Regions from separate parts of the Sporosarcina sp. GTC18466 genome, predicted to be linked through region 2. Evidence: predicted binding sites of a transcription regulator. Region 2 holds the regulator's gene; the other holds the start of a gene.
The links. Region 2 encodes LexA, which represses DNA repair genes until DNA is damaged. Its sites were predicted from a motif close to CGAACATATGTTCG; they were not measured.
Positions count from the first base shown of each region.

Region 1 (7,864 bases), 150 kb from region 2:
GTTATTTTTTGCATCCCGTTTATCTTTTGATGCCCGGATCGCAGCAATCACCTCATCGAGGATGGAGAGCGCCTTCATAAGCCCTTCTACGATATGCAGCCGTTCCTTCGCTTTTCGGATATCATATTCCGATCGGCGCGTAACAACGTCTTTCTGGTGTTCGATATACGCATCCAGAAGCATCGGAAGCGACATGAGCATCGGCCGCCGCTGCGCGATTGCAACCATGTTGAAGTTATAGGTGATCTGCAAATCCGTGTTTTTGAGAAGATATTGGATGATTGCATTCCCATCGATGTCTTTCTTCAATTCAATGACAATCCGCAGTCCTGTGCGGTCGGATTCGTCACGTACATCCGCGATGCCGTCCAGCTTGCGGTCAATACGTAATTCATCAATCTTCTTTACAAGATTCGCCTTATTGACGTCATAGGGAATCTCCGTCACGACGATATGGGATTTACCTGCCTTGAGAGGTTCAATCTCGTATTTCGCCCGGATGACAAATCTTCCTTTGCCTGTCTCATAAGCGGTTTTGATGCCGTCCGTCCCCTGGATAATGCCCCCGGTCGGGAAATCCGGTCCTTTCAGGACGGTCATCAGCTGATCGACGCCCACTTCCGGATCGTCCATGCGCATCAGGACAGCATCGATTACCTCGCTTAGCGCATGAGGCGGGATATCCGTCGCATAACCTGCCGAAATGCCTGTCGATCCGTTGACCAGAAGGTTCGGAAACCGGGAAGGCAGCACGGTCGGTTCCGGTTCGGTGTCATCAAAGTTCGGAATGAAATCCACGGTGTGCTTTCCGATATCGCGGAGCATTTCTCCTGCGATCGCGGAGAGCCTGGCCTCTGTATACCGCATAGCGGCGGCCGGGTCGCCGTCGACCGAGCCGTTATTGCCATGCATTTCCACCATGAGATGCCGCAGCTTCCAGTCCTGGCTCATCCGGACCATCGCATCGTACACGGACGTATCGCCATGCGGATGATAGTTGCCGATGACGTTACCGACCGTTTTCGCTGATTTCCGGAATGCTTTATCATGTGTATTGCCTTCATGGAACATTGCATATAAGATCCGCCGCTGCACCGGTTTAAGCCCGTCTCGGGCATCCGGCAGCGCGCGGTCCTGGATGATATATTTACTGTACCGTCCAAAACGGTCGCCGATCACTTCCTCGAGCGGAAGGTCTTGCAAACGTTCAGTCGCTGTCATTCAGAGTCCCCCTCATGAAGAAATTCATTCTCCAAGATGCTTTCGTCTTCCATGCCGAAATCGACGTTGCTTTCGATCCAGCGCCTGCGCGGCTCCACTTTATCACCCATGAGCGTCGTGACGCGCCGTTCGCTCTGCGTCGCATCCTCGATCGTGACGCGGATGAGCGTCCGTGATTCAGGATTCATCGTCGTATCCCACAGCTGGTCGGCGTTCATCTCACCAAGACCTTTATAACGCTGAAGCACATATCCTTTGCCGACTTTCTTGATCGCCGAATCGAGATCACTTTCTGTCCAGGCATACTCGATCTTCTCATTCTTGCCAGTCCCCCTGGACACTTTGTAGAGCGGCGGCAAGGCGATGTATACATGGCCCGCTTCGATCAGCGGCTTCATGTAACGGTAGAAGAACGTAAGGAGGAGCACCTGGATATGGGCGCCGTCCGTGTCGGCATCCGTCATGATGATCACTTTATCGTATGCGATATCTTCAATGTTGAAGTCAGCACCGACGCCGCCACCGATTGCATGGATGATCGTATTGATCTCCTCGTTTTTCATGATGTCCTCAAGCTTCGCCTTTTCGGTATTGATGACTTTTCCTCGAAGCGGCAAAATAGCCTGGAACGTCCGGTCTCGTCCTTGCTTTGCCGAACCGCCGGCCGAATCACCTTCTACGAGGTACAGTTCGTTCTTCGAAGCGTTCCGGGACTGGGCAGGCGTCAATTTGCCCGAAAGCAGCGTATCGGATTTTTTGCGTTTTTTTCCGGTCCTCGCGTCTTCCCGCGCTTTCCGTGCGGCTTCCCTCGCCTGCTGGGCACGGACCGCTTTGCGGATCAGATTTGCGCTCAGCTCCGCGTTCTCCTCCAGGAAGTACAAGAGCTGCTGGGAAATGATGCTGTCAGTCGCCGTACGTGCTTCGCTCGTCCCAAGTTTGCCTTTTGTCTGGCCCTCGAATTGAAGGATCTCCTCCGGTATACGTACGGAGACGACCGCAGCAATCCCTTCCCGGACATCAGAACCGTCCAGATTCTTGTCTTTATCCTTTAAGAGGCCGGTCTTCCGTGCATACTCATTGAAGACGCGCGTCATTGCCGTCTTAGCGCCTGTTTCATGTGTCCCGCCGTCTTTCGTTCGGACATTATTGACAAATGAAAGGATTGTCTCTGAATAGCCGTCGCTGAACTGGAAAGCGAATTCGACTTCGATGCCTTCAGCAACGCCTTCCAGATAAGCGACTTCATGCAAGACATCTTTTTCTTCATTGAGATATGATACGAACGCTTTGATGCCTGTTTCATAATGAAAAACTTCCTGTTTTTCAGGTTCTTCCTCTGAAAGAATTATTTTAAGCCCCTTCAGAAGGAACGCAGATTCACGCAGCCGTTCCGCAAGGGTATCGTACTGATATTTGATTGTAGAGAAGATCTCCGGGTCAGGTTTGAAGTGGATGAGTGTCCCTTTCTCTCTCGTGGTTCCGATCTCTTCGAGCGTCGTGGCAGGCTTTCCGCCGTCCACGAACCGCTGGCGGAATTTCTTGCCGTCCCTGAAAATGGTCACTTCCAGCCATTCGGACAGCGCATTGACGACAGAAGCGCCGACTCCATGCAAGCCGCCGCTCGTCTTATAGCCGCCTTGGCCGAATTTACCGCCGGCGTGAAGGACAGTGAAGATGACTTCCGTTGTCGGCTTTCCCATTTTATGCATCCCGGTCGGCATGCCGCGTCCGTAGTCGCGGACACTGACGCTGCCGTCCTTATGGAGTGTGACGTCAATTTCATGTCCGAAGCCTGCAAGCGCTTCATCGACCGCGTTATCAACAATTTCATAGACGAGATGATGCAGACCGCGTGAATCCGTCGACCCGATATACATGCCGGGACGTTTCCGGACCGCGTCTAAGCCTTCGAGTACGCTGATCGCATCGTCGTCATACATATACGTTTCTTTTGTCTTTGCCAAATTGCAACCCCCATCAAACGGATGTTCTCTTTTTACTTATCGTATCGCTTCCCGGAAAGCTTGTCAAATCAACGTTCCCGTAAGCTCGCCCATTAATTGTATAGAACAAACCGGCTTTATGCAATCGGATGATGGAAGAATCCCCCGTTCGCTGTGAAATGGCATTGTCCCGCTTAAACGGTTCTGCTACACTTACAATAACGCAAAACAATAAAGGGGATACGCTATGAAAATTGCAATTTTGCTAGGGTTGGCTTATTTGCTGGGCTCCATCCCTTCTGCACTTTGGATCGGGAAACTCTTTTATAAGATGGATATCCGCCAGCATGGCAGCGGGAATCTTGGTGCGACGAACACATTCCGTGTGCTCGGCAAAAAGGCCGGCATCGCAGTTACGCTCATGGATATTCTGAAAGGAACTGCGGCGGTCCTGTTATGTTCGCTTCCCTACTTCCAAGATGCGGGCATCCAGCCGCTCGTCGTCGGTTTCTTTGCTGTTCTTGGCCATATCTTCCCCATCTTCGCCAATTTTAAAGGCGGCAAGGCTGTCGCAACATCAGGCGGCGTTCTATTAGGCTATCATTGGCCAGTATTTTTACTCGTTTTACTCACATTCCTGCTCGCCTTGAAGCTGACAAAGATCGTATCGCTGTCGTCCATGATCGTCGCTGTAGTCGGCGTCATTTATGGGGCTGTCTTTTTTGCCGTCACTGGAGACTTCTATCTTCTTCTTATAATAGGTCTGATGGGGATTTTCATTTTCTACAGGCACCGGGCAAACATAGCCAGGATCAAAGCCGGAACCGAGCCAAAAGTGAAGTGGCTGTAATACAATAAGGCAAAGTGAAAGGTGGTGCTCCTGGATGAAAATCGTATTATCAGACGAGGCGCTTGACTGGTTCCGTGACGAAATGGATGCTAGAGCAGGTGATCATATCAAGTTTTTCGCCAGATACGGCGGTGCGAGCCCGCTCCATGAAGGTTTTTCCCTCGGTGTCATGAAAGAAGAGCCGGATGAAGCGGTCGTCCGGACGGAAAAAGACGGAATTGATTTCTATGTGGAGCAGCGGGATGTATGGTTTTTTGCAGGCCATGACTTGCACGTGAACTTTGACCCTGTGCTTCATGAATTGACGTATTCATACGAAAAGGCATGAGCCCATATTAGTCGGTGCATTTAATTTCCAATGCATGGAATGTAATACAACTGTAATGAAGCGGACGAGCCCCTTTACAAAGGGATTCGCCCGCTTCCTGCTTGATCGAGGAAATAATTCCCTTGTCGAACCGGAATTTTTCTATGGTACGGTAATGTCGTCAACAAAACAGACGACTGGGAGGAAGTTTTCATGAAGAAACAAGTTTGGACAGCAGCCCTTGCTGCCGCGTGCTGCGTCAGTGCAATCACCGTACCGGCTTTTCCGGCTGATCATGCTTCTGCCGCTGTGAATACTCAATCTGTCACTAGTGCAGACGCTAAAGCGGATCAATTGATCCAGACGGCAAAAAGCCTGATCGGCAAAGCGACATACAGCAATACTGAATACAAGGATACGTACCCATATAAATTCTCTTGCGCTTCTTTCCTTATGTATGTGTTCGAGAAAAACGGTGTCGATCTTGCCACGTATAATGAGGATTTCATGATACAGCAAGGAACGCCTGTTGCAAAAGGACAGTGGAAGAAAGGCGATCTGCTATTCTTCAAAGCGAAAAAAACCGGAACGGATCCGGATCATGTCGTCATGTATATCGGCGATAATAAGGTTATCCAGATGGCCGATCCAAAGCAGAATATCGTCATAACGGATATGGCAAGCAAACCGTATTACAGTGAAAACTACGTAGGTGCACGGCGGGTCATCCCCGCGCTATTACCGTCGAATAAGACGTTCGGAGACAGGATCGTTTCGAGTGCATTTGAGCTGAAGAGCAAAGCGACAATTGGAAATGTGACAAATGCCGCAGCTTCCCGCTTCACAAACACTTCGTTCATCAACCAGGTTTTCAGTGAAAACGGATCCAACCTTGGCGCATCTGACCTGAAGTCTCTAATGGCGAAAGGCACAACGGTTTCCCGCGCCCAAATGCAAAAAGGGGATCTAGTCTTTTTCAACAGCTCGACAGGTTCCAAGACTCCTAGCCTGGCTGCCATTTATGCAGGAGAACACCGGCTGATTGTTCCGTCATCAGGCAAAGTGCAGTCACGCGTCATGCTTGTCGACTATTATGACAATCATTTCATCACAGCAAAACGGTTAGGAAGCCAATCAGCTTCTTCACCTTCAGGCCAAGCTGGCAAACCTGTCGTGAAGCCATCTACAGAATCCGCGTCAAGCGGCGCTTCAATCGCTTCCTACGCGTCTTCTCTCGCGGGACATGCAAAGTTCGGCTATACGTACAGCGAAGGTTCGCTTACATTCACACCGGCCGGTTTTACGTATTTCGTATACAAAAAACACGGCATCGACTTGTCGACGAAACTTGCCGCGCAGCAAGCGAAAAAAGGGATTGCGGTCTCCAGGACATCACTTCAAGAAGGCGATCTGCTGCTGTTCTCTTCTGATGATAAAGGCAAGAATATTACGCGGACCGGCATATATGCAGGCAATAACAGATTCATCACCCTACGGGAAACCGGGGTTAAGTCGGAGAGCATGCTGTCGGCATGGGCAAAAGCAAACTTTGTCTCTGCCCGTCGCATCAAGTAATCAAGTGGAGGCAACGGCCTCCACTTTTTTTCATTCTCTCAGCTTCTTTGCGACATCGATCAGCCCTTTGCTGGACATCGGGCCTTTGATTAGAATGATTGTGTCTTTATCTAACTTTCCGGCAATCAGCTCTCGGACACGGTCCGCATTCGGGAGCATGCGGATATCTGCCATACTGCCGCTCGTTTTAGCCTGTCTTGCGATTTCAGCCGCCTTGCTGCCTACTGTGATCAGCATGTCGATCTGGTGGGAGGCAATCAGCTCACCGACTTCCTGATGATATTTCTTTTCATACGCCCCGAGACGGTTGATGTCGCCGACGACAAAAATGACTTTCTTCCCTTTTCCGATTTCTCCTACTACACGGAGGGCCGATTCGATAGATGTCGGATTGATTGTCCAGGTATCATCGATGATTGTGCATCCCCCGACTCCTCTAATCACTTGCAGATGCCTTTCCGGATTGCGGAACGTGGCTAGGCGCATGATTCCGTCTTCGATTGAATATCCCATCTCGCTGATTGCGGCAAGGGCAGCCAGTGCATTTGCCACTTGATGTTCGCCGAAACCTGGTACAAAAGCGGAATAGGTCCTGCCTTCATGGATCAAAGAAAAGGCCATGCCATCTGCTGTATAGCGGATATCGGATCCTTTGAATTCGCATGATTCATGGATACCGAAACGGATGATCCTCTTCCCTTTGAACGGAGCTAGCGACACTTTTTTCGTGTTTTCATCGTCGGCGTTCAAGATAAGTGTCCCACCGGGAGCGATGCCGCCGACTATTTCGCCTTTTGCACGGATATACCCTTGCAGGTTGCCGCACCCGTCCAGGTGATGGACACCGATATTGGTCAAGATTCCGATTGTCGGTTTGTAGATCAGGCACTGGTGTTTGATATTGCCGGTATTTCCGAGCCCATGCTCAAATACAGCCGCATCGGTCTTCTTGTCTATTTGCAGTAAGTATGGAAAGGAGCGTCGCGGCTCATTTTTGCTGCTCTCTGAGGCTGCGACTTTATTATCTTTTTCCAGCATATGTCTGATCATTTCCTTCACAGTCGTCTTGCCGCACGTGCCTGTCACAGTAGCGACAGGAATCGAGAACAGGCCGCGATAATAATCGATAAAGGCCCAATACGCCTGTACCAGGCTAGGTACACGGACAACCGTGATGCCGCTCCGTTTCTCGATCATCTCTTCAGCCAGATCAGTGATGACAAGCGACGGTGCTTTCTTCTCTAGACTTCCCCAGTCCACTTCAGTGCTTTTGTTGATAAAAAGCAATGTGTGTGTCCGCCTGTGTTCCTGTCGGCCGTAATAGACAGCATGATGGATCCTGAAATTTTCGTTTCCGTGAACAAGGATTCCGCCCAGTGATTTGCGCACGGTCTGTACATGTATCGGTTGCATCAGTTCTACCTCCCCTCTTTCGCAAGCCGGGTGCGCCTGCGCAGGATCTTTTCGTATATGTCACGGTCAGGCAAAGAACGGAACATGGAAATGTCAGGCATGAAGTTCCCTTCCAGGATGAACACGCTTCCGCACTGGGTGACGGCTATGTCAAAACCGATCAGATCCGGCTCGGGAAGTTCCTTTTCAAGCTGCCTGGAAGCAGTGATGCACAATCTTCCGATCCGGTCTTTTAATGAGGTCACGGACAGATGGGAAACCGTGGACTGGGCAAGGGCTTCTTCAAAAGAGAGCAGACGTTTTGCAACATTGGTGACAAAGAAGCGGTCTGCCGCTACTTTTGCGATTGATCCTGCCTGTACCCATCCGGACGGGGTCTTATGCATGAGTATGCGCAGATCGAACGGACTGCCATCGACTTCCGCAAGCCGTAACTTTCTCTGCACAATGTATGGCTTCCCTGCCATATACCGATCGGCGATCAGATCGTATGCTTCGTCGAATGAAAAGCAGAAATGCTCTTCATCCCAGCAGCGGACTTCATAATGTTCAGCT
Region 1 is NZ_AP044037.1:425,793-433,656, reverse strand. Features, by position in the region: gene parC (DNA topoisomerase IV subunit A) at 1-1,221, opposite strand, end outside; gene parE (DNA topoisomerase IV subunit B) at 1,218-3,161, opposite strand; gene plsY (glycerol-3-phosphate 1-O-acyltransferase PlsY) at 3,412-4,014, shown strand; gene ACZ5FK_RS02150 (HesB/YadR/YfhF family protein) at 4,049-4,342, shown strand; gene ACZ5FK_RS02145 (NlpC/P60 family protein) at 4,535-5,896, shown strand; gene ACZ5FK_RS02140 (Mur ligase family protein) at 5,927-7,309, opposite strand; gene ACZ5FK_RS02135 (YheC/YheD family protein) at 7,315-7,864, opposite strand, start outside.
Region 1: parE (DNA topoisomerase IV subunit B) is a predicted target of LexA. The motif match lies at 3,200-3,213, and genes of this name have one in related genera.

Region 2 (7,864 bases):
GGCAATCAATCAAATTAAAAAGAACACTCGCCATTACGCAAAGCGGCAGCTGACCTATTTACGGAATAAGATGGATGTCCGATGGTTCGACGCACTTAGCAGCAAGGAAGAAATGATTAGCGGAATTTTGCCGTTATTGAAGGATTTCACCCAGCCCGCATCGAATAATGTAAGCGAGGCAAAAGAAAAATAGAAGCGGAGGATGGGAGAATGGCACAAGGGAACATGCAAGATGTTTTTTTGAACTCATTGCGAAAGAACAATACGTTTGTGACAGTATTTTTGACGAACGGATTTCAGCTGAAAGGGCTGATCAAATCGTACGACAATTATACGGTATTGCTTGAATCGGACACCAAGCAACAGTTGATTTACAAACACGCCATTTCAACATATGTACCGAATAAGCCGGTTATTTTAAAAGACGAGGAATAATTGTAAGAGAGCAGGCAAATGCGCCTGCTTTTTTCTTTTTCCGATCAGAAATGACTGGTACTATAGAAGATGGACGGTTAGAAATACTCGATCATCCGAAGAATTAAGGAATGAGGCAAACGATTATGATTGAACCGATCAACGAAACAGAATGGGCACGAGCGGCTGCAGCAGAAGAGCAAATTGCCGGGCATATAAAAGAAGTGGAGCGGATCGCTTTCGAAAACCAGCGGAAAGTGCTGGCTGCATTCAGAAACAATATGGTAAGCGATTTTCATTTGACTGGAACGACAGGATACGGTTACGACGATAGCGGACGTGATGTGCTGGAGAAGGTGTATGCCGACGTATTCGGTACGGAAGCGTGTTTAGTGAGGAACCAGATCATTTCGGGAACGCACGCCATCTCCATCAGTCTTTTCGGCGTTTTGCGGCCAGGCGATGAGCTGCTTTATATAACAGGAAAACCTTATGATACACTTGAGTCGATTGTTTCAGGAAAAGGGAAGGATACAGGATCCCTGGAGGACTTCGGCATTGGGTATGAACATGTAGAACTGAAAGAAGACGGAACCGTCGATTTCGATGAAGTGGAGAAAAAAATAGGTCCGCGGACAAAGATGATCGCAATCCAACGATCGAAAGGCTATTCGGACAGGCCATCCTTCCGAATCAGCGAAATCGAGGAAATGGTGAATTTCGTCAAGAAGATCAATCCCGGCTTGATTGTATTTGTCGATAATTGTTATGGCGAATTCGTTGAATTGCAAGAACCAACTGAAATAGGAGCGGATTTGATGGCAGGATCTCTCATCAAAAATCCCGGGGGCGGACTTGCAAAAACCGGCGGCTATATAGCGGGAAGAGAAGATTTGATTGAAAAATGTGCTTATCGCATGACCTCCCCGGGTATTGGAGCGGAAGCCGGAGCGTCGCTGGATACGCTGCTGGACATGTATCAAGGATTCTTCCTTGCTCCTCACGTCGTTAGCCAAGCTGTAAAAGGTGCACTTTTCACCTCTGCATTCCTAGAAAGCTATGGATTTGATACAGCTCCGCATTACAGCGTGAAACGGACAGATCTTATTCAGTCCGTCAGTTTCAAAACAGCTGATCAAATGATCGCTTTTTGCAGAACAATCCAGGAAAATTCACCGATCAATGCCCACTACGCTCCAGAGCCATCTTATATGCCGGGTTATACAGATGATGTGATCATGGCAGCTGGTACATTCATACAAGGTTCCAGCATTGAACTGACCGCAGACGGGCCGATCAGGCCGCCATATCGTGCTTATATACAGGGCGGTTTGACATATGAGCATGTGAAAGCTGCGATTATCGCCTCCGTCAGCAAGTTGACTTCGGAACGACTGATTGATTGATTGATGAAAAAAGACTGTCTATGGCAATTTGGCCAAGACAGTCTTTTTTCTGGTTTAATGGATATGTCTATAGACGCCGATCACTTTTCCAAGTATGGAAACATTGTTGACGATGATCGGTTCCATGGAAGAGTTTTCTGGCTGCAGGCGGAAATAGTCTTTTTCTTTAAAGAAGCGTTTGACAGTCGCCTCATCCTCTTCTGTCATAGCGACGACGATCTCCCCGTTGCTCGCAGTCTGTGTCTGCTTGACGACTACATAATCACCGTTTAAAATGCCAGCCTCGATCATACTGTTGCCTACAATTTCAAGCATGAACAGTTGTTCATCAGAAGTGCCGTAGGACTCTGGCAGCGGGAAATATTCCTCTATATTTTCAATGGCGGTGATCGGCAGGCCGGCAGTTACCTTACCGACGAGCGGCACATGCAGGACACCCGGCTTAAGTGCATCCAGGCCCTCCGGATCCAGAATCTCAATTGCTCTCGGCTTCGTCGGGTCCCTGCGGATGAACCCTTTGCTTTCAAGTCTGGCCAGATGGCCGTGGACAGTGGAACTCGAAGCGAGTCCTACAGCCTCCCCGATTTCCCGGACGGATGGCGGATACCCTTTCATCCGCACCTCATCTTTGATGAATGTCAATATGTCCTGCTGCCTTTTTGATATCTTCTTCACTCGTCCCACCCCTTCAAAAATAGTATCGGTACATGCCCCGAATGGATTTAATTACAATAAGTATAACAGGTGTTCGGCTATAAAGCAAACAAAGGTTCGAAAAATCCGTTGACATGTGTAATATGGTGTCCTATAATGGGAACAAGTATTCCGAACAAACATTCTTACGGAGGGGATTCGAATGACTTTCTTGAAAAAATACATATATGTGCTCATCCTCGTGGTGTCCAGCACTTGTTTCACGCTAATCGGTATAAGCAAACATACAGAAAGCGATACATATGAAGAAATAACTGTGACGGAAGGAGATTCGCTATGGCAGCTGGCAATCGACCTTTATGGCAATGAGAGGCCGGGAAGATGGGTACAGGAAATGATGGTGATGAACAGCCTGGATTCCTCGGTCATCAAACCTGGAGACCGTCTGAAAGTGCCTGCTTCCACATCTTCGTTTAACAATATGGGTAATATGGAACTGGCGGGTGAAGGAAAATGAGCGCTGGCAGCTGCGTTCTGTACTGCCGGGTCAGTACGGAAAAAAACGAACAGGAACTTTCTCTTGTGAGGCAGGAGGAGGAATTGCGGCACCTTGCCGCGTCACTCGGTTACGAAGTGGCGGAGCATTTCAGTGACAGGCACAGTGGATACGATATCGAGAGAGAAGGGCTTCTTGGCCTGCTCGACTTCATTCGTGATGAGGAAATCGATGCCGTCCTGATCCAGGATGAAACTAGGCTTGGCCGGGGGAATGCGAGGGTCGCGATCCTCCATTTGCTTGCGAAGAGCGGAACTGCGGTCATATCAAACCATGACAATGGTCCGCTCGCCCTCAATGAGATGGATACTATGCTCCTGGAAATCCTGGCGATTGTGGAAGAGTACCAGCGGAAAATACATAACGCCAAGATAAGGCGCGGCATGAAACGGGCGATCCGGGAAGGGTACAGGCCGGAAGAGAACTTGCGCAATAAGGGGAATGCAGAGGGCCGGGAAAGGCTGGATGTCCCGATTGATGAAATTGTTGCGCTCAGAAGCAAGGGGCTGACTTTCGAGGAAATTGCGAGCGTGCTCAAAGGGCTCGGACATTCGATCAGCAAAGCGACGGTCCACCGCCGTTATAAAGAGTTTGAGATGGAGCAGGAAGGCTGAATGGTTGCCCTTCCTGCCCTTTTTGTATACATTTTATTGTAACGGAACCCTTATGGAATAGGAGCCGGGACAAGCAACAAGCAGATCAGGAGGAATACTGTCCATGTTATCAGCGGATAAAATCAAACGAATCAATGAACTATCCAAAAAGTCGAAAACGGTCGGATTGACAACGGAAGAGGCGAAGGAACAAACAGCGCTGCGAAAGGAATATCTTGAAACGTTCCGGACGTCGATGCGCGATACGATTGAAAATGTAAAAGTGATCGATCCTGAAGGTAATGACGTCACACCTGAGAAAGTGAAGAACGCACGCAACCGGAAATTCTTAAGCTGAACCGGGGACAATTTGTAATTCCGCCCCGGATTGTCTACACTATAGTAGAATGGAGCTTTTTCAGCAAGTACATGTTTGATTCGGGAAAGGATGTAGACAATGACTGAACAGATCGATCAATTAGCCATTAATACGATTAGGACGCTTTCAATCGATGCGATTGAAAAAGCGAACTCCGGGCATCCAGGTTTGCCGATGGGCGCTGCCCCTATGGCTTATACACTTTGGACAAAACATATGAGACATAATCCGTCGAACCCGAAATGGTTCAACCGTGACAGGTTTGTGTTATCTGCCGGGCATGGTTCCATGCTTCTATATAGCCTGTTGCACCTAAGCGGCTATGGTTTGACGATGGATGATATCAAGAACTTCCGCCAATGGGGCTCAAAAACCCCGGGTCATCCTGAATACGGCCATACGGCAGGCGTGGAAGCGACAACAGGACCACTTGGCCAAGGAATCGGCATGGCGGTGGGTATGGCGATGGCGGAAAAGCATCTCTCCGCTACTTACAATAAACCTGGCTTCGATGTGGTCGACCATTATACGTACGCTGTGTGCGGCGATGGCGATTTGATGGAAGGCGTAGCTGCCGAAGCGATCTCCCTTGCTGGCCATCTCCAGTTGAATAAATTGATTGTCCTTTATGACAGCAATGATATTTCTCTTGATGGCGATCTGGATATGTCGTTCACTGAAAACGTGAAAAAACGTTTTGAATCATACGGCTGGAATTATATCCGCGTAGAGGACGGAAATAATGTCGGCCTGATCTCCGAAGCGATCGAGCAGGCAAAAGGGAATACCGGTGGTCCGACAATGATAGAAGTGAAAACGGTCATCGGGTATGGTTCGCCGAATAAGTCTGGTAAATCGGACGTCCATGGAGCGCCGCTCGGCGAAGATGAAATGAAACTTACGAAAGAATATTACAAGTGGACATACGAGGAAGATTTCCATGTTCCAGATGGTGTCTATGAAACTTTCAAGGAAGCGACAGATGAGCTTGGCGTGAAAAACGAGCAGAAGTGGAACGATCTCTTCGAAAGATACTCTGCTGAGCATGCTGATCTTGCCAGCCAGCTGAAAGCTGCCATCATTCAGGAAGTCCCTCAAGACGTGAAAGACGGATTGCCGGTTTATGAAGCGGGTAAATCAGTCGCAACACGTTCCGCTTCTGGTGATGCAATCAATGCGATTGCGAAAGCCCTTCCGTCCTTCTTCGGGGGAAGCGCTGACCTTGCCGGTTCCAATAAGACGATGATCAAAGAAGCAGGTGATTTTCTGCCGGGCGACTTTACCGGTCGTAATATCTGGTTCGGAGTACGTGAATTCGCAATGGGAGCTGCGCTGAACGGCATGGCGCTGCATGGCGGTCTTCATGTGTTCGGCGGTACGTTCTTCGTCTTCAGTGATTATGTGCGGCCTGCAGTCCGTCTGTCAGCTCTTATGGGGACGCCGGTAACCTATGTCTTCACACATGACAGCATCGCTGTTGGAGAAGACGGACCGACACATGAACCTGTCGAACATCTTGCATCATTCCGTGCGATGCCAGGACTTACTGTAATTCGGCCGGCAGACGGAAATGAAACATCCGCAGCTTGGAATATTGCAGTGACATCAAAAGACAGACCGACTATGCTTGTCCTGTCACGTCAAAACTTGCCGGTTCTCGAGAAGACCCATGAACTCGCTGAAGATGGCGTGAAAAAAGGGGCTTATGTCGTATCGCCTGCCTCTAAGGGAACACCAGATGCCATCCTGATTGCCACAGGTTCCGAAGTTTCGCTCGCCGTAGATTCCCAAAAGGCATTGAAGGAACAGGGGATTGACGCTTCTGTTGTCTCTATGCCGTCATGGGATCTATTTGAACAGCAGGATGCTGGCTATAAAGAGACAGTCCTGCCGAAAGCAGTGAAAAAACGGCTCGCAATCGAAATGGGAGCTTCACTCGGCTGGCATAAGTATGTCGGTGATGAAGGGGAAGTACTTGCGATTGATACGTTCGGCGCAAGCGCACCTGGTGAGATTGTCATGGAGCAATACGGATTTACAACAGAAAATGTAGTCAATAAAGTGAAAGAGCTGATCGGATGACCGGCAGCCGGCAGATGACCTACTGTTCTGCCGGCTTTTTCTTTTGTTTGGCTCCCAGGCAAGCGGGGTAGAGAATAAATATTGATATTTTAGAAAAAGTTCATTAGAAATTCTATTCCGACAATATTAGTCGTTTTCCATTACAAGAACTGACACGTTTTTCAGCAGGTTTACGGTAGGATGGAGAAAAGGGGGTGATGGTTATGAGATCATACGAAATCTATAAGGTGAAGAAAAAGTATCTTTCTTTCATCATCGGCCGCGAACGGCTGCTGTATGATTTGCTAAAGGACGAAACTGACAGCGCACCTGCACGGGAAGTCACCTATCTATGTGACCACATAGAGCAGCAGACGATTGAAGTTGCGCTGCAGGAGAACCTTGGCAAATCATTCACGACTGTTGAAAGCGAAACTGGAAATTACCGCTTGACGCATCCGATGAAAGGAACGATCCATCTATCCGTCTCCCCTTATTCGGTACAGGCCTACTGTGATGGTTCCCGGATGCTGGATCTGGATCTGTTTGTCGCATTATCCGGCTTAAGCGACCGTTATTTCGCCGTCATGGACAACGCAGGTGAATGGGGATGGCTTAAGCCAGTCAAATATTCAAATCGGCTGATCGGTGATTCGTCAATCGCATTTTAATAACTGGAAGGCTGCCAAGCGCGGTGGTCTCCTTTTTCCGCAAAAGGCTATTTGTAATTGATACACGAAACTGTACGCTGAAAAAACGAATGAAAAAGGTATTTCCGCTCCAGCGCGCAAATAATCCGATGATTTCATATGCAGTCATTGCCATCCACTAGTGCGATGATGTATAATCCTTCATGGTGGAGTAAACTAGATTCCGGGTAGTGAAGGAGGTAGGACAGATGGTTTGGTGGATTCTTGGAATCATCGTCGCATTAATCGGAGGCGTCGCCCTCGGATTTTTCTTAGCACGTCAATATATGATGAAATACTTGAAGGAAAACCCGCCTATCAATGAGCAGATGCTGCGCATGATGATGATGCAAATGGGACAAAAGCCTTCACAAAAGAAAATCAATCAAATGATGGCTCAAATGAACAAAATGCAAGACAAAAAGTAATTGTATGCAGCGGGAAAACCTGCTGATTCAATCATACATTATGAATCAGCCGCCGATCCAAGGGACAATCCCTCGGACCGGCGGCTTTTTGCGTGCTTCTTTCTGCGATTGCTCCCCCAAATAACTGCAAGGGAACCAGAACCAGTTTGGCTTCTGGTCGATGCCTAATATCCCGGAGTCCATGCCTGATCTATACAAAATGAAGAGGGTTACACTCTAATTGCGGCATATTTGAAAGAGATTTAGAGGACACAGACATGCTTATTATGAATGGAAAGCATCTTTTAGGCTGACGGATTAAGCAGGCAGACCAAACAATGAAACGGTCGGCATTTTCTGTATTCCCATAGCCGCGAAAAATATAAGAGAAAAGAAAAAAGCCCCCAGACGTCCCGGTTCATTTCGGGATCGAAGGCAGCTTTTATTCAAGAAAATTAAACTTTCGCAAGAAGGTCAAGACTACTTGCTTATACGCCTCAGGGTTTTCGTTGAAGGACCTTGCATGGGCGCCTTGCTCAAATAATTTCAGCATTTTAGGCCCTTTTTTTAAACTGTACAGCTCCTTCGTCATTTCTGGCAAGATGAAGTCGTCTTCCAGGCTATGGATGAACAGCATCGGCTTCTCAATTGCTTGGATGGTTTCCCTCGGAGAGACGAGGGAAGTGGTGTACCCGTCCCTGACTC
Region 2 is NZ_AP044037.1:277,264-285,127, forward strand. Features, by position in the region: gene miaA (tRNA (adenosine(37)-N6)-dimethylallyltransferase MiaA) at 1-193, shown strand, start outside; gene hfq (RNA chaperone Hfq) at 211-435, shown strand; gene ACZ5FK_RS01345 (methionine gamma-lyase family protein) at 561-1,820, shown strand; gene lexA (transcriptional repressor LexA) at 1,875-2,495, opposite strand; gene yneA (cell division suppressor protein YneA) at 2,677-2,991, shown strand; gene ACZ5FK_RS01360 (YneB family resolvase-like protein) at 2,988-3,644, shown strand; gene ACZ5FK_RS01365 (DUF896 domain-containing protein) at 3,748-3,981, shown strand; gene tkt (transketolase) at 4,081-6,084, shown strand; gene sirA (sporulation inhibitor of replication protein SirA) at 6,288-6,734, shown strand; gene ACZ5FK_RS01380 (YneF family protein) at 6,962-7,180, shown strand; gene ACZ5FK_RS01385 (alpha/beta hydrolase) at 7,602-7,864, opposite strand, start outside.